Regions from separate parts of the Rossellomorea marisflavi genome, predicted to be linked through region 4. Evidence: riboswitches for the same ligand, from Rfam matches in the RefSeq annotation. Region 4 holds a riboswitch; each other region holds the start of a gene.

What was found. A riboswitch is a leader RNA that binds a small molecule or an ion and turns the genes downstream of it on or off. The one in region 4 is predicted to bind S-adenosylmethionine.
Region 1: linked by a shared signal. The riboswitch ahead of fbpA (Fur-regulated basic protein FbpA) and the one ahead of metK (methionine adenosyltransferase) in region 4 are both predicted to bind S-adenosylmethionine.
Region 2: linked by a shared signal. The riboswitch ahead of K6T23_RS05210 (methionine ABC transporter ATP-binding protein) and the one ahead of metK (methionine adenosyltransferase) in region 4 are both predicted to bind S-adenosylmethionine.
Region 3: linked by a shared signal. The riboswitch ahead of K6T23_RS03705 (M20 metallopeptidase family protein) and the one ahead of metK (methionine adenosyltransferase) in region 4 are both predicted to bind S-adenosylmethionine.

The regions. Positions count from the first base shown of each region.
Region 1 covers NZ_CP081870.1:2,114,350-2,118,562, reverse strand. Annotated here, with positions in the region: gene hemG (protoporphyrinogen oxidase) at 1-1,201, opposite strand, end outside; SAM riboswitch class I at 1,356-1,460, shown strand; gene fbpA (Fur-regulated basic protein FbpA) at 1,540-1,740, shown strand; gene K6T23_RS11085 (hypothetical protein) at 1,824-2,285, opposite strand; gene K6T23_RS11080 (hypothetical protein) at 2,285-3,073, opposite strand; gene K6T23_RS11075 (lysophospholipid acyltransferase family protein) at 3,218-3,799, opposite strand; gene K6T23_RS11070 (hypothetical protein) at 3,953-4,201, shown strand.
Region 2 covers NZ_CP081870.1:967,076-971,288, forward strand. Annotated here, with positions in the region: gene K6T23_RS05200 (MetQ/NlpA family ABC transporter substrate-binding protein) at 1-567, opposite strand, end outside; gene K6T23_RS05205 (methionine ABC transporter permease) at 583-1,233, opposite strand; gene K6T23_RS05210 (methionine ABC transporter ATP-binding protein) at 1,223-2,254, opposite strand; SAM riboswitch class I at 2,346-2,451, opposite strand; SAM riboswitch class I at 2,535-2,638, opposite strand; gene K6T23_RS05215 (hypothetical protein) at 2,877-3,047, shown strand; gene K6T23_RS05220 (ABC transporter substrate-binding protein) at 3,098-4,006, shown strand; gene K6T23_RS05225 (hypothetical protein) at 4,022-4,213, opposite strand, start outside.
Region 3 covers NZ_CP081870.1:713,414-717,626, forward strand. Annotated here, with positions in the region: gene K6T23_RS03690 (iron-containing alcohol dehydrogenase) at 1-207, opposite strand, end outside; gene K6T23_RS03695 (2-thiouracil desulfurase family protein) at 417-875, shown strand; gene K6T23_RS03700 (DUF2785 domain-containing protein) at 965-1,891, shown strand; SAM riboswitch class I at 1,903-1,999, shown strand; gene K6T23_RS03705 (M20 metallopeptidase family protein) at 2,057-3,223, shown strand; gene K6T23_RS03710 (hypothetical protein) at 3,251-3,667, shown strand; gene K6T23_RS22150 (SDR family NAD(P)-dependent oxidoreductase) at 4,077-4,213, shown strand, end outside.
Region 4 covers NZ_CP081870.1:3,151,813-3,156,025, forward strand. Annotated here, with positions in the region: gene K6T23_RS16420 (alpha/beta fold hydrolase) at 1-136, opposite strand, end outside; gene K6T23_RS16425 (gamma carbonic anhydrase) at 223-738, shown strand; gene metK (methionine adenosyltransferase) at 1,108-2,307, opposite strand; SAM riboswitch class I at 2,519-2,654, opposite strand; gene pckA (phosphoenolpyruvate carboxykinase (ATP)) at 2,943-4,213, shown strand, end outside.

The sequences.
Region 1 (4,213 bases), 1.0 Mb from region 4:
CTGTTACTTCTTTTCGAATAGGCTGTACCCCTTTGAGTCCCATCGTCGCTTCTATATCCCTAAGAGCTGTGTGAAGCAACTCTTCCTGGGTGAGATGTTTAATTTCTGCCCAGTGGGGATTGGAATCCTTATAGAAAAGCCTGACGAGGAGCTGACTATCAACAGACGTGTGTTTCCATTTTCTGCTTGTCCACGTGCAGGCGTCGCTTTTCACTCCACCTTGTTCTTTTGCGACGATGAACCCTGTACCATCTGCAGGCAATACGGTATCAGGAAAGTCGAATCCAAGGTAAATGCTTTTTAACGATTTCGTTTTAAGAAGGGAAAAGCCTTCATTCAGTTCCGGGTGGTTGAGAACTCCCCTTGCACGATTGTGTGGAATGGCAAGGACGGTTGCATCCGCGGATATGGTTTCACCATTGGTGAGTTCCAATGAATACATACGACCCGATTTTTTCAGGCTCTCGAGGCCGATCCCCTTGTATTTTTCTGCGTTCGGCGTGCATTCATCCAGCCGATTGATGATGGCTGATAATCCGGTTTTAAACGAAACAAATTTCTTGTTGGATTTCCCCTGATGTTTTTCACGGTTGATCCATAGCCCCTTCATGATACTGCCATAAGCATTCTTATAATCTAATAAGTATGGCAGTGTGGAAGACATGCTCAGTGTATGCAAGTCCCCTGAATATACCCCTGATAGAACAGGTGCAATCTGGTTTTGTACGAGCTCTTTTCCTAAGAAAAACTCCAGGAAATCCCCTATGGAATCTTCCTTTGTGAACGTGTCATTCTCCGTTTCATAATCCAGTAGTGCAGCCCTTTTTCCCGCGTCGGAAATCAGCGTACTCTCCATCAGGGAAGTTCTCGTCATGGGAATTCCAAACACTGAATCTGTTGGAATCTTATGTAGTGTGTCCTGCGTGTAGATGAACGATGTACCCGTTTCGTTATATACAAGTTCATCCATGAGCCCTAATTCCCCGATAAGCTCGAGGACCCCCGGGTGTCTTGACACAATTGAATCGGCACCGACTTCCATGATGAAGGGATCCGAAGAGATCGACTGGATTTTACCTCCAAGCATATCTTCTCCCTCAATCAATATCAGTCTTACGTCCTCACCTTTCAAGTATTCCTGAAGGTAGTATAGTGTCGTAAGGCCGGTGATACCTCCACCCACAACTGCCACTGTCTTCATCTCGTTCACTCCAAACCGCTTTATTCATTCTATACATACGGTACCATGATTGACCGGGTTATACGAGTGATTCACTTCATTTTGTGTGTCTGAAATCGCACATTAAACCAAGTTGACAACTTGGTATACTTGGTTTATACTATATTTCATATAACGCTTATCAAGAGAGGCAGAGGGAATGGCCCTATGAAGCCTCAGCAACAGGTTCCAAATCGGGATACTGTGCTAATTCCACAAGCAGGTGCTTGAAAGATGAGTCGAAGAGTCCGGGCAATCCTTCTTCTTATCCTGAAGAGGGATTTTTATATCCTCTTCCCAACCATTCATGAGGAGTGAGTATGATGGAAACCACGCAAAGAAGGAATGAATTGATCAATAAGTTGATCGTGCACAAAGTGTACAAAAAAGGAGAAAGACAGCTGTTCGAATTGACCCTCGAAGAATTGGAAGAAGAGTTTAGAAGCGTAAAAAAAGAATGCCATCCACATACGGAGTCGGGCTCCATCCATTGGATCAATTGCAACAAAGTAACCGTTTAGACCGACGATGTCTTCCACATAAAGTAAGGTTGAACCATTCAATGATGAGGCATTGAATGGTTTTTTATCGTTTGGTCCGTCTTTCACTCTTTTCCGACCGCGGCAATCCCCAATGCATGATGTTCCCATAGCGTCCTGGTCACCCATTCTTCATCCTTTGACCTACAGTTAATAATGAGGATGATTTCAGATGGTTGATGATGATCTGCCAAAATCTGATTCCTCTCTTTGATCTTCACCAGGAACAAGTCGATGAGGAAACCAAGGACCAATCCGCTCCCTGCCCCGATCAACCCCCAATAGATCGGCCCCCATTCCAAAGTAAACCCACGACTTGTGGCAATAACCGAAAAGATCACGGCAAGGAACATGCCTTTATTGAGAAGGGAATGACCATCTGAATAATGAATGGAGTCAAAGAGCCTTGTTTCTCTCTGCCTGCTTTCAAGTGGAATGGCATATAGATCATCCACCCCCTTCTCTTCAAGCTTGACGATGGTCATTTCGATGTAGGAAGAATGATTGAACGATGCGATGATTTGCACTATCTAACCCTCCATCCTTTGCCAATCAACAAGGATCCTTTTTGGTAATACTCTTTTAAAAGGGCAGACTGTTCCCTGTCAAAAAGTTTATTATTCTCTACGACCCCCACATACGCGTCATAAATAGTGAAAAAGTAAAAGGATGGCATGTACAATAACCATTGTTTATCGAGTACGTTCACAGAGGTTTCCAATCTTCCTAAGATAAGATAATGAATCCCTTCCAATATATGGGAATTATAGACATAAATAACAGTGGTCACAAGCGTGAAAAGCCCCGATATGATCCGGTGATTATAAAAATGTCCAACACTCGGTACGGCCATGGACCAAAAAAAAGCTGAAACAGGGCATCTCTTATCAAGATAGTTGATTTCAAGCGGTCGAATCACGAGCCTCCTGTTGACGGTCGACTTGTTTCCTTTATGGCTTAAATAAACTTTATTCAGGTCGACGGCGGTTCTGTGGCTATCCCATATGGCAAACAAGTACACCGGAATGTATAAATGCATGAACTGGATATCGAGAACGCTTTTTGCTGCGTCGATATCACCCATGAACGTGTAAACCATGGCTGTATTCAAGTGAATGGTCTGGTTGATATAGATCTCCCATATCACCAGGGCGAAACCTCTGAGGTATTTTGAAAGCAGAAGATGACCGAATCCTGGAAAGGCCATGGACCAGAGCGCAACAATCATGGGGTTCCTCAAATGAATCTGAGTGGTACCGAATATGCTGACGTACGCAAGATTCCCTTGTTCACCTGCATTATTCAACCGCCTCATAAGATCCCCTCCCTGCTTCATTCTTTGGTTAGTTTCTGCCATGGAAAAGGATTCATACCTAATCAAATGAAAATATGGTATGAATCCTTTTCAAAATAAAAAGCTGTCCGTACAGATCTATTGTCAAATCTGTACGGACAGCTTTCAGCTTATTTTTTGAGCTTCTTTGATCAACTCATTGATTTTCCCTGATAACACCTTTGTCTCTGCTGTCATTTGTTCCTTGTCCTTTGCACGTACGGTGTATGGTTGGCCGATGACGATAACGGCTTTATGACGGTTGCGCAATAATTCTTTAAACGATGTCGGCCCGTGATAGGCTGCCGGTACAATGGGCATCCGGGAGAGGTTTGCTATCGTAATGGCTCCACGTTTCGCTTCGACATCCTCATCTGAACGGGTCCCTCCAGGGAAGACTCCTACGATTGCCCCTCCCCTAAGTAGTTTAACAGGCTTTTTGATACTTGAAGGAGAAGGGTTCTCACGGTTCACAGGAAAGGCGTGAATCTTATGTAAAATAAAGGCGGGGATTCTCCGGTCGAATAGTTCCTTCTTTGCCATAAAGTGTACGGGTCCGGGCATACTGAAGCCAAGGGCGACGACATCAAGCCATGTTTTGTGTGAACAGGTCACAATGTAGCCTCCATCTTTTGGAAGGAGATGGGCATTGCGGATTTCCACTTTTCCAAAAATCAATTTTGCCAGATTGGCGAGAAATGAGTACATGAGATCACCCCATCATCTAGTTTTAATACCTGGTACTAATTATAGTGGAAATCCTCGACTTTACAACTACTAATTATATTTTCCGCTTTTATGGGCAATGAAGGTGGTACAATAAAAAGGCTTATCAAATCATGTACTCAAGGAGGACGTGTAATGGATTCACAAGGGCAAGAAAAATTTTTATCTTTCATTTTACAACGCGTTCAAGATGGCAAGGAAGAAGAGGCAAAACTAATTCTAATGGAGAACTTCAAAAAGCAACAAGAAGGAACCTTCTCAGAAGAAGACGCACTCTCTTTCCTCCCCAGGATCACGCCATTATTAAAAGATGAAAAAACACATGAGGTACACGCTGTAGTAAAACAGTTCTCGAAGACATTCAATCAAGGCGACTCACGCTGAAACATGCAAAAG
Region 2 (4,213 bases), 2.1 Mb from region 4:
ATCAGGCAGGACGCGCGGCGTTTGACCGGCTACGACCGGGACGATTTCGATGTTCTTCGGATTCTTTTTGATTTTATCCAGTGAGCCGTTTCCATCGAAGCCTTCAGGAAGTTCGATGAGACCAGCTTCCTGAAGGAGGAGGAAGGCTCTTCCCATGTTGGTTGCTTCGTTCGGGACGGCAATCTTGGCACCATCCGGGATGTCATCTACTGACTTATATTTCTCAGAGTAAAGGCCGAGCGGAGCGATGACCGTGGTACCCACCGGTGTGAGATCGAGGTCATGCTCTTTCTTGAATTCGTTGAAATAAGAGATTGTTTGGAATGCGTTGGCATCAAGCTCGCCTTCTTCAAGGGCCAGGTTCGGCTGGACATAATCGGAGAAGCGGACGATCTCGATGTCGATGCCTTCTTTCTTTGCTTTCTTCGCGACGAAGTCCCAGATGCGGTTGTCGGAACCGCTGACGCCGATCTTGACCTTCGTTTCGTCTTTGCTGGCGCTTGAGCTGCAGCCTGCAGCGAATCCGCCAATTAATAGAATGAGTGATAGAATGATCCATTTTTTCATGTTGTTTTCTCCTCGCTATCTTCTTCTGATTTTTTTCGATACGAAGTTACCGGATGATTGCAGTCCCTGTACGAGGACGATGAGTATGGCGACGGTGATGACCATGACCCAGGTGTCAAAGCGCTGATAGCCATACGTGATGGCAAGATCTCCGAGTCCGCCTCCGCCGATGGCGCCTGCCATGGCCGATGCCCCGACGAGTCCGACGGTGGCGATGGTGAGGCTGAGGACGAGGGAGCTGAGTGCTTCCGGGACAAGGAAGCGGAAGATGATCTGGGTGGATGTCGCCCCCATGGATTCCGCTGCCTCGATGACGCCTTTGTCGACTTCAAGGAGGGAGTTCTCAATCAATCTCGCAATATACGGTCCTGCATAGAAGACCAGTGGCACAACGGCCGCGGCCGTCCCGATCGATGTTCCCACGATCAGGCGGGTGAGGGGCACGATTGCTACCATCAGGATGATGAACGGGACGGAACGGAAGATGTTCACGACACCGTTCAGGATGGTGAATATAAAGGCATTCTCCCATAGATGACCTTTCCTCGTGATGACGAGGAGCACCCCGAGGGGCAGTCCGATCACGGTGGAAAAGAGGAGGGAGAAGCCTGTCATGACTAATGTTTCAATGAGTGCGTCGATGATCTGCTGTGAATCAACTAGCATGTGGTGCAACCTCCTTCACGGTGACGTTTTCTCCATTCATGACAAGCAGTGCACGGTTGATCTCGCTCTCGGAGCCGATGAGCTCGACGATGAGATGACCGAATGGTGTGCCCTGCAACTCCGTGATGTTCCCGAACAGCACGTTCACATCGAGGTCGAAGCGCTTCGCCACCTGTGACAGAAGGGGCTGACCTGATGAGGCGCCGACGAAGCGGATCTTGTAGATTCGTCCCGGTGCGTTATCTTTCTGCACAAGCTCGAGGACCGATTCCGGGATGGAGTCGTTCAGCACCGAGCTCACGAAGTTCGCCGCCGTCTCGGTCTGAGGGGAGGAGAAGACGTCGAATACGGATCCGGACTCGATGATCTTCCCGCCTTCGATAACCGCCACCCGGTCGCAGACTTCCCGGATCACCGACATCTCATGGGTGATCATGAGGATCGTGATGTTGTACTCACGGTTGATCTTTTTCAGCAGCTTCAGGATCGACCCCGTCGTCTGCGGATCGAGGGCCGATGTCGCCTCGTCACATAGAAGGATCGATGGCTGGGTGGCAAGGGCGCGGGCGATGCCGACGCGCTGCTTCTGACCGCCTGATAATTGATCCGGGTACTGGTTTGCTTTATCTTCAAGGCCGACGAAGCTCAGGAGCTCCGTCACCCGCTTCTGGATTTCGGCTTTGGATTGTTTGGCGAGGATCAGGGGCATCGCCACATTGGCGAAGACCGTCTTGGAGTTCAGGAGGTTGAAGTGCTGGAACACCATCCCGATCTTCCGTTTCACCCCGCGCACATCTTTCGGTGAAAGGGCCATGAGATCCTGGCCGTCTACGATCACCTTCCCCGAGCTCAATCGCTCCAACAGGTTCACGGTGCGGATCAGCGTGCTTTTCCCGGCGCCGCTGAACCCGATCACCCCGCAGATTTCCCCCTGCTCAACCCGCAGGTCGATGCCGTCGAGGGCCCGGACTTCCTTTCCGCCGCTGTTATATACTTTCGTGGCGCTTTTGAATTCAATCATGTTCGTCATGCCTCCTGGTGGTTAAAAATAAAAACCCTCTTCCCGAGGTCTCGAGAAGAGGGCATGGATTCACACGGAATCAATGGGTCCCTTCTCATCTCCCAGGCGCGTTGCCTGCTGGAATTGGCACAGTACTTTGTGGAAAGTCTGCTGCCGAAGCGTCATCGGGCCAGTCCCTCAGCTTCTCTGGATAAGAAATTATTCAATTAGGGTAAACAAAAGGCCCCTTCCTGAGACAGGAAGAGGCCGGAGATCCATAAGGAAAGAAAGATCCGTACTCTTCTCATCTCTCAGGCATCCGCCTGTTGGAGTTGGCACAGTGCTCAAGTGAGCCCGCTGCCGAGGTATCAAAGGGCCAAATCCCTCCACCTCTCGTGATAAGAAGTTGTATTTGTTTAACGTGAGCCCTATTCTACGCCGGACTTTTTCCTGCGTCAACACCCTCTGACAGAAATGAGACAGGCTGGAAGAAGTGGAAATGGGGTGAAAATAGGTCTATGGATTCAAAAGAAAGAAAATGAAAGCCTTTTATTTGGATGAGGATAATCGGAAAACGCTTCTATTTAACTAATTATTTATTTTTTTTACATTCATCCAATTCGGATAGTGCAATGAAGCGGAGGTGGCTCGACTCCTGCGGGAATGGCGGGCAGGTGAGACCCAGCAGGCGCAGCCGATGCGGCTCACCGCACGCCCCGCGGAAAGCGAGCCACCGCAGCGAAATGGAACGGTCCTGTTCCAATCGAAGAAAATCTTGGAACATTTCATTGACATCCATCCCCCATCCCAGTAAAGTATTAATTGAAAATGATTCTCATTATCAAGAATTGGAAGGGGAACCACATGAAAAAAGCATCGTTCTTTACCATATTGATGGTCTGCATGCTCTTGGCTGCGTGCAGCAGCGGAGAAACAAAAACGGATTCGTCCAAGGAGGAATCATCGACATTTACATATGAATCAGAGCAGGGACCGGTGGAGGTGCCGAAAGAGCCGAAGCGAATCGTCGCCCTCACCAATGGTCCGAATGTGATTTCCCTCGAAGGGAAGCTCGTCGGGATCGATGAGTGGACCGAGATGAACCCGCTCTTCACCGACAAGCTGAAGGATGTGGAAGTGGTGGGGGACGATCAGCTCGAGAAGATCATCGAGCTCGATCCGGATCTGATCATTGCCGGAAGTCAAACGAAGAACCTCGATAAGATGAAGGAGATTGCGCCGACCGTCGCTTTCACATGGGGGAAACTGAATTACATCGATCAGCAGATCGAGATCGGCAAGCTGTTGAACAAGGAGAAGGAAGCGAAGGAATGGGCGGATGACTTCCAGGAGCGTGCCGCGACGATCGGGGATGAGATCCGCAAGAAGATCGGCGACGACGCCACGGTATCCGTCATTGAAACCGGTCAAAAGGAGCTCTATGTCTTCGGGAACAATTATGCCCGTGGTTCTGAGATCTTGTATCAGGCCATGAAGCTCAACATGCCGGATGCTGTGAAGGATAACGCCTTGGAAACGGGTATTCACGTCATCTCACCGGAAGCGGTAGGCGACTTCACCGGTGACTATCTCGTCCTGAGCAAAAATCCTGATGTAGACAACTCGTTTATGGACACGGATACGTGGAAGAACATCCCGGCTGTGAAGAACGGTCACGTCATCGAGATCAATAGCAAGGAATCGACCTACAGTGATCCCGTGACCCTTGAGCATCTGCTGGAAACGTTTGGAAGTGGTTTTTTAGGAGAGTAAAAGAGGAGGCAGAGGTCATTCCGTGACCCCTGCCGATTCTGGACGGATAAAATGAACGATGAAAGCGCCAAGACCAAGAGCCAGCTGAACCACACTGGCAATCAAGAGCTGTACCGACGCTAAGTACCATTCTCCCACGGATAGGGTGGCACCGATCGTCGCAATGAAAAGCAGGGCGCCCATGAAGAGGGTCGAGAAGAAAATCTG
Region 3 (4,213 bases), 1.9 Mb from region 4:
TTCGACCCCTGCAAGCTCGGATACGTTCACGTCAAGGTTCTTCAGGATGTCCAGCACCTGATCATACAGGCCGTTGCGCTTGATGCTTCCGCCTCCGTATACAAGCAGGACGTTCTTTCCGTACTGGGGGATCAAGTCCGTCAATGCATTGACCTGATTTTTTCCGAAAATCAGTTTCGTTGGATTATGATACGTAAAGTTTTCCATCTTGTCAGCCTCCTCTGAGTTGTCGTTAAGAATCAAAGGTGCAAGTATAACGCGGGTCGGAAGGTTTAGCAAGTGAAGGGGTCTGTCGATTCTGCACCCATCATGAGACATTATGACTGATATTGGCAAAAGTTTTATTTTTGTTGTACAAAGGTTGAAAATTTGAAATAATAAGAATTGAATAGTTGTTCATAAGGGGGCGTTCAGGCATGCTGGTGGTAAGCGCATGTCTTGCAGGCATGAAGGTACGATACAATGGGACGGATTGCCTCGAAGACGTGATCGGAGAGATGGTCAGTTCGGGTAAGGCCGTCACGGTCTGCCCTGAGATTCTGGGTGGATTCCAAACCCCGCGTGAGCCTGCCGAGATCCAGGGCGGTACGGGTGAGGATGTGCTCGACGGTACGGCTCGCGTGCTGGACCGTTCAGGAGCGGATGTGACGGATCAATATGTAGCCGGTGCTGCTGAGACCCTCGCCATTTGCCGGAAGATGGGGGCGACGGAGATCGTCTTGAAGGAAAACAGTCCTTCCTGCGGCAGCTCCATGATCTACAATGGGGATTTTTCCGGAGAGAAGATTCCCGGGGAAGGTGTGACAACCGCACTCTTGAGAAGACATGGAATCAAGGTTTGGTCGGAAGAGGATGCTGTGAATGAATTTGTGTAAATTTACCATCGTTCTGCTAAACACCTGTGCTGATTAGCCGATGAATAATAGTAATGGCACATACAGACGCGGAACAGTTTCAACGGAACATGTCCTGGGTATTGTATGGAAAGAAAAGTAGAGATAGAGAACAGTCCTTCGACTGCAATACGATCACAAAGGGGCAAGAGAATCGAATGAGCGATGTAACAGGTCAAACCTTCTTACCTGAAGCAGAATTAAAGTCACTTCTGCAGCAAGGGGATGTCGAAGAAGGGAAACAACTGGACGTACTCCTGGCCATGGTGGAGCATATCGGGACGCCGGATCCCGTTCTCCGAGACAAATTGATTTACACCACCTTTTACCGATTGATCATTGAGGAAGACAGACTCCATACCGAAGTCCTGAAGGATCTCCTCGACCTTTCCATGGATCATCTTCTTATGAAGGGGATCGGTGAGGAAGGGACGGATTCCGTCTTCACGCGCGCCTTCACGACCCTCCTCATGGCACTCGTCCTTGGACGGGACAAAGAGGCCGATTTCTTATCAGAGGATAAGATCCAGGAAGCAGCCGATATCACGGTGGAATACCTGGAGCAGGAACAGGACGTGCGCGGCTTCGTCGAGGAAAAGGGATGGGCCCACAGTGTCGCCCACGCAGCAGACATGGTGGATGAGCTCGTGCTGAACCCAAAAGTCGATCAGGATATGTTCCCGGTCCTGCTGAAGGCACTATGGGAAAAGGTGTTGGTGTCACACCATGCCTATATCCATGATGAAGATGAGCGGCTCCTCGTCCCGATCCTTCAGATGATCTGGCAGGGGATGGATGAGGGGGAAGTCATAACGCTGGTGGAAAAACTTCCTGAGATGCTAGAGAAGCAGAAAGCCGAACTTGAGGAAGAGGCCTACTGGACTCTGTTTTTCAATGTGAAGACCTTCTCAAAAACCTTCTATATGAAACTGGAAGACTACCCGACCCTTTCAAAGCTGAGGGATGCGATCGACCGGGTCCTGAAAGAACTCAACTGAATAGTGCAATGCTCTTATGAAGAGAGGCGGAGGGACTGGCCCCATGAAGCCTCGGCAACCGGATCCACGGTGCCAAATCCAGCAGACAGTGCGTCTGAACGATAAGAGGCTGATGAAAGAGGCCTCTTGGAGAGGTCTTTTTTTATGAAGAGAAGGAGGAAGAGCATGACGAGACAAGAGATGTATACAGAACTTGAAGGAAACTTTGAAGAAACACGAAGCTGGAGGCGGCATCTCCACGAGAATCCCGAGCTATCCTTCCAGGAAACCGAAACCGCTCGCTTCATCGAAAGAAATCTGCGTGAGTTCGGGCTTGAGGTGAAGACCGGAATCGGCGGCAACGGCATCACCGGCACGCTCCGCGGGGCGAAGCCGGGCAAGACGATCGCCTTCCGGGCCGACTTCGATGCCTTGCCGATCACGGATGAAAAAGACGCACCGTACAAATCCAAGAATCCCGGCGTGATGCACGCATGTGGCCATGACGGGCATACGTCCGCCCTGTTGTCTGTTGCCAAGGTGCTGAGTCAATATGGACAAGACATCAACGGCACACTCATCTTCCTCTTCCAGCCGGCAGAAGAAACACCGCCGGGCGGAGCCAAATTCATGATCGAAGAAGGCGTGCTTGAAGGAGTGGACCATGTATTCGGAGCCCATCTTGCATCGGATTTGCCACTTGGGTCTTACGGCGTCGGAGAAGGCTTCCGCATGGCAGCCGTCGATAAATTCGCCATCCACATCAATGGCCTCGGCGGTCACGGCGCAAGGCCGCACACGACGATCGATCCACTCGTGATCGGCACGACCGTCGTCAACGCCCTCCAGCAGATCGTGAGCAGGAAGGTCGATCCCCTGAAATCCGCCGTCGTCACCATCGGCATTTTCAAAGCCGGAACCGCCTTCAACGTGATCCCCGACAACGTCACCATCGAAGGCACAGTGCGTACATTCGAAGGCGAAGTGCGCGACCAGGTCCAGGAAGAGATCCATTCGATTGTCGCCGGCATCACATCCGGATTCAAGGCGACGCACAGCATCGACTATCTGCGTGGCTACCCGGCCCTCTATAACCATCCGGAGGAAACGGAAATTGCCCGTCGCCTCTTCGCTGATCTTGGACCTGTGGCCGAGTCAGAGCCGACCATGGGCGCTGAAGACTTCGCCTATTACCTTCAGGAAAAGCCCGGTACCTTCTTCCGAGTCGGATCCCGGACGGATGACCTGGCAACCCAGTACTCCCATCACCACCCGCGCTTCGACATCGACGAACGCGCACTCGTTCACACGGGCAAAGCCTTCATCAAACTGGCCGAGCACTACGTTTTTTAACTTAACAGAAGAATAGGAGATACATAGATGACAACCTACAAAATCACGATGATGGACGCCTACGCCATCGAATCCCTCCGCGAAAAAGGCATCACCAATGAGATACTGCTTGAGGCCGCAGCAAGTGGAGATACAACGCGACTGTTGGAGGCAGATCCAGAAGGGAACTTCGATGCTTTGCTGAAACTCGCCGAGGATCGGCACGCGCTGGAGAGCATCCTGAATGATGGCTACCAGATCAAATTCGTTACCTACAACGGCCTTCGTAACCTTCTTCGCATGAAATTCCGCAAGCCGTTTACCGACTTGGACAACGGGATTGAAGGACTGCACCTCAGCGTGGAAGAGCTGATCCAGTTGAAGAAGCTGCTCTCAAGCAACTGGGTGTTGAAGGCAGAGGAAGCGAATGATGGGTATGTGGCCAGCGTGACGTATATCGAATAGGTGCATTGGACGGTCCCGGAGCTTCATTTTTTTATGAAGCGGTCGGGGCTTTTTTTGTTTGGGGGAGTGATGGATTGGAAGATTTGGAGTCTTAGGTGGGCGGAAGTTGGTAATATACGTGTGAAGTTGGAAGTACCGTTCCCGAGTTGACAGTAACCTCGAAGAGTTGAAAATAAAAAAGCCTGCCCGAAAAAAGTTGGAAGTAAAATCTCGAAAGTTGATAATAAATTTCCCAAAGTTGATAGAAAAAGTTTAAAAGTCGGTAGAAAATGGAGGTGGAATGATATAATTGGATATATAAGGAATTTAAAAATGAAGAAAGTATGCCATTTCATCCTGTTTTCCCGAAAATGTGACCAAACAAGACCCGTCCAGAATCAAAACCACCTAACATGAAGGGATTTTGACCATGAAACCACTACAAAACACCATCGCCCTCGTCACCGGTGCATCCCGCGGAGCAGGCAGGGGAATTGCCTACGAGCTAGGCGAAGCTGGGGCAACTGTCTATGTGACAGGACGAAGCATTCAGGGATCTACAACCGA
Region 4 (4,213 bases):
GGTCCCCCATGACGACATGATACCCTGCCGAGCGCCACATTTCAATGAGCCAACCATAACGGCCGTGATGCTCCATTGCTCCGTGAATGATGACGATGACTGCCTTTGCTTCTTGATCCGTTTCCCATTTCCACATGGCGAATCCTCCTTTAAAGATGGTAATTCCGAAAAATTCTGCTACCATTTATTATAGTAAATATTTCTGAAAGGGGTTAGTATAAAGTGCTCTATCCATATTATAATAAAAAACCGCTCATTGCAGAGTCTGCATATATTGCAGATTATGTGACAATCTCCGGGGATGTCGAGATCGGGGAAGAATCGAGCGTCTGGTTCAATTCCGTCATCCGCGGGGATGTCGCCCCGACCAAGATCGGAAAAAAGGTCAATATCCAGGATAACTCCGTGCTTCACCAAAGTCCGGACAACCCCCTGATCATCGAGGATGAAGTCACCGTAGGTCACGCAGTCATCCTGCACAGCTGCAAAATCCGAAAAAAGGCGTTGATCGGCATGGGTTCGATCATACTGGATAATGCCGAGATCGGTGAAGGCGCCTTCATCGGAGCCGGGAGCCTGGTCCCTCAAGGGAAAGTCATCCCTCCCAATACCCTTGCATTCGGAAGACCCGCCAAGGTTGTCAGGGAGTTGAATGAAGACGATATCATGGACATGGAGCGGATCTCAAGGGAGTATGCGGAAAAAGCGCAGCATTATAAAGCCGCCAAGCCCCTCTAGTCACTTATACTTGGGATACCCCAACTTGATGGAGATTACTCGGATTGTTTGTAAGGACCCCGAATAAAAAGAGGGTAGTACGAAAACGAAAAAGGGACCATAGCATGACGAACACGGTCCGTATAGGTTTTTCATATCGCTCATGACTTCCGCGGAAGACGTCGCTTTCTTCGCATAATCCGAAAGCATTCCCGGCAAGCCTGCGGGATGCTGCTCTTCCAGCAATCACCCGCTGGAAACAATAAAGTCGTCATGGTCTTGGACCAAATTAAAAACCCGGACTGATTTGCCATATCACAGGCAAATCGGTCCGGGCTTTTCTATGACTGAAACACGAATGTTACAGCCTTATTTAGTTCTTAAGGATAATCAAGCAAGCGCTTCTGCTTTAAGAGCGTCTGCTTTGTCTGTACGCTCCCAAGGAAGATCAAGGTCATTACGTCCGAAGTGACCGTAAGCAGCCGTCTGTTTGTAGATCGGGCGACGAAGGTCAAGCATCTTGATGATGCCTGCCGGGCGAAGATCGAAGTTATTGCGGACAACGTCCACCAATACATCTTCGGATACTTGTCCGGTTCCGAATGTGTCGACAGAGATCGATACGGGTTGTGCAACACCGATGGCGTATGCAAGCTGAACTTCACACTTCTCGGCAAGTCCTGCAGCCACGATGTTTTTCGCAACGTAACGTGCAGCATAGGCCGCAGAGCGGTCAACCTTGGTAGCATCCTTACCAGAGAATGCACCACCGCCGTGACGCGCGTATCCACCATACGTATCAACGATGATCTTACGGCCTGTCAGACCGGCATCTCCTTGAGGTCCACCGATAACGAAGCGACCAGTCGGGTTGATGAAGTATTTTGTGTTTTCGTCGATCAATTCTTTTGGAACGACCGGATCGATCACATATTCCTTCAGATTGCGCTGGATTTGCTCAAGCGTCACTTCAGGGTGATGCTGCGTAGAGATGACAATCGTGTCGATGCGGACAGGCTTGTCGTTCTCATCGTACTCAACCGTCACTTGCGTTTTCCCATCCGGACGAAGGTAAGGAAGGATCTCTTCTTTACGTACTTCAGTCAGGCGACGGGAGATCTTATGAGAAAGGGAGATCGGAAGAGGCATAAGCTCCTTCGTTTCATTACAGGCGAATCCGAACATGAGACCTTGGTCACCGGCACCGATGGCGTCGATCTCTTCCTCGCTCATTTGTCCTTCACGGGCTTCAAGGGCCTGATCCACCCCTTGAGCGATATCAGCCGATTGCTCATCGATTGATGTGAGGACGGCACATGTTTCAGCATCGAAACCGTATTTTGCACGCGTATATCCGATTTCGCGGATGGTTTCGCGGACGATTTTCGGGATATCGACATACGTGTTGGTTGTGATTTCACCGGCAACAAGAACGAGACCAGTAGTAACGGATGTTTCACAAGCTACACGCGCATTGGGATCATTCGTAAGAATAGCATCAAGAATTGAATCAGAGATTTGGTCACAAATTTTATCTGGATGTCCTTCCGTTACGGACTCAGATGTAAACAGACGACGTTTAGTTGACATCAAGGTTCCTCCTTAAACACATTTGCCGGTGGCTTCCGGCGAATTTAGCGAAGCAGATACGGTACTCATTTCCCTAAGTAGTATGAAGTAAACACGGCGGCCCCGCTGCCGGGATCGGACCCGGGGATTGCCATGTAGCAGGTCAAATAAAAAACCCTCCCTCTGGAAATCATGCAGAGGAAAGGGTTGAACTTTTAGCCGCGCCTTTTCTCTCTTATCGTTCAAGGTTTGCACCTTGCCTCAGTTTAGCACCTTCGCTCTTGGGAAAATCGTTCTGTTTCCCTCTATTTCATAGCAGGTTGCTGGGTTTCATAGGGTCTGCTCCCTCCACCAGCTCAGGATAAGAGTATCCGTTCAAGGTACAATAATAACGGTTCAACGGCGGAGTGTCAACACTTTCCCCCTGCTAGGTTTAACCATCCCCTCCCCCTTTTTCATTAAGACATCATAATCGTCCAAAGCGTTAACGTTAATCCGATATTTCGCATATAAATAGGATTATACGAGCATAAAACAAGGATATGTTAATTATTTTTCAGAAAAAAGATTATATAGTATAGACTAATATTTCTAATGTGTTATACTAATCATCGAGAAGCAAACTTACTTAAAATTCACATAAAGGAAGGGTTCGAATGAATACTGTGAGCAAATCAAATGAGTTGACGCAATTACTGAACGGCGAAAACATACACCAACAATTATCCGTCCCGCAGCTGGTGGAAAAAATCCTTCAGCGAAACGAAGGGATCCTGACCTCATCCGGTGCCGTCAGGGCCAAAACCGGAAAATACACCGGTCGCTCACCTCAGGATAAATTCATTGTGGAAGAAGCTTCCTCCAAAGATAAAATCGAGTGGGGCAAGGTCAATCAGCCGATCTCGGAAGAATCATTTGACCGATTGTATGGAAAGGTCCTTGATTACCTTCAACAAAAAGAAGAACTGTTCGTGTTCAACGGGTATGCGGGAGCCGACCGTAAGCACCGCCTTCCAATCCAGGTGATCAATGAGCTTGCGTGGCATAATCTGTTCGCTCATCAGCTCTTCATCCGTCCCGAAGACGGGGAGCTGAGCGGTCACGAACCGGAATTCACGATTGTATCGGCCCCTCATTTCAAAGCAGATCCCGCTGTGGATGGGACCCATTCTGAAACGTTCATCATCGTTTCGTTCGAGAAACGAATCGTCCTTATCGGCGGCACGGAGTATGCGGGTGAAATGAAGAAGTCAATCTTTTCCGTCATGAACTACGTTCTACCCGAGTCGGAAATCCTTTCCATGCACTGCTCTGCCAACGTGGGCCTTGAAGGTGATGTCGCTCTCTTCTTCGGACTGTCAGGTACAGGTAAAACGACCCTTTCTGCCGATCCCAACCGCAGGCTCATCGGTGATGACGAGCATGGCTGGTCACCGAACGGCGTATTCAATATCGAGGGGGGCTGCTATGCAAAATGCATCGGCCTGACCCGCGAAAAAGAGCCTCAGATCTTCGATGCGATCCGCTTCGGTTCCGTACTGGAGAATGTGGCAGTCGATGAAGATACCCGTGCCTCTGATTATGAGGATGCATCCATGACGGAAAACACGCGGGCAGCCTATCCCCTTCAAGCGATGGAAAATATCGTCGACCCAAGCGTTGCCGGTCATCCGAACACGATCGTATTCCTGACGGCGGACGCATTCGGTGTGCTACCTCCAATCAGCAAGCTTACAAAGGAGCAGGCCATGTACCACTTCTTGAGCGGTTATACGTCCAAGCTTGCCGGCACAGAACGCGGCATCACATCCCCTGAAGCAACCTTCTCTACCTGCTTCGGGTCACCGTTCCTCCCTCTTCCTGCCATCCGCTACGCGGAGATGCTCGGCAAGAAGATCGATGAACATAATGCCCAGGTATACCTCGT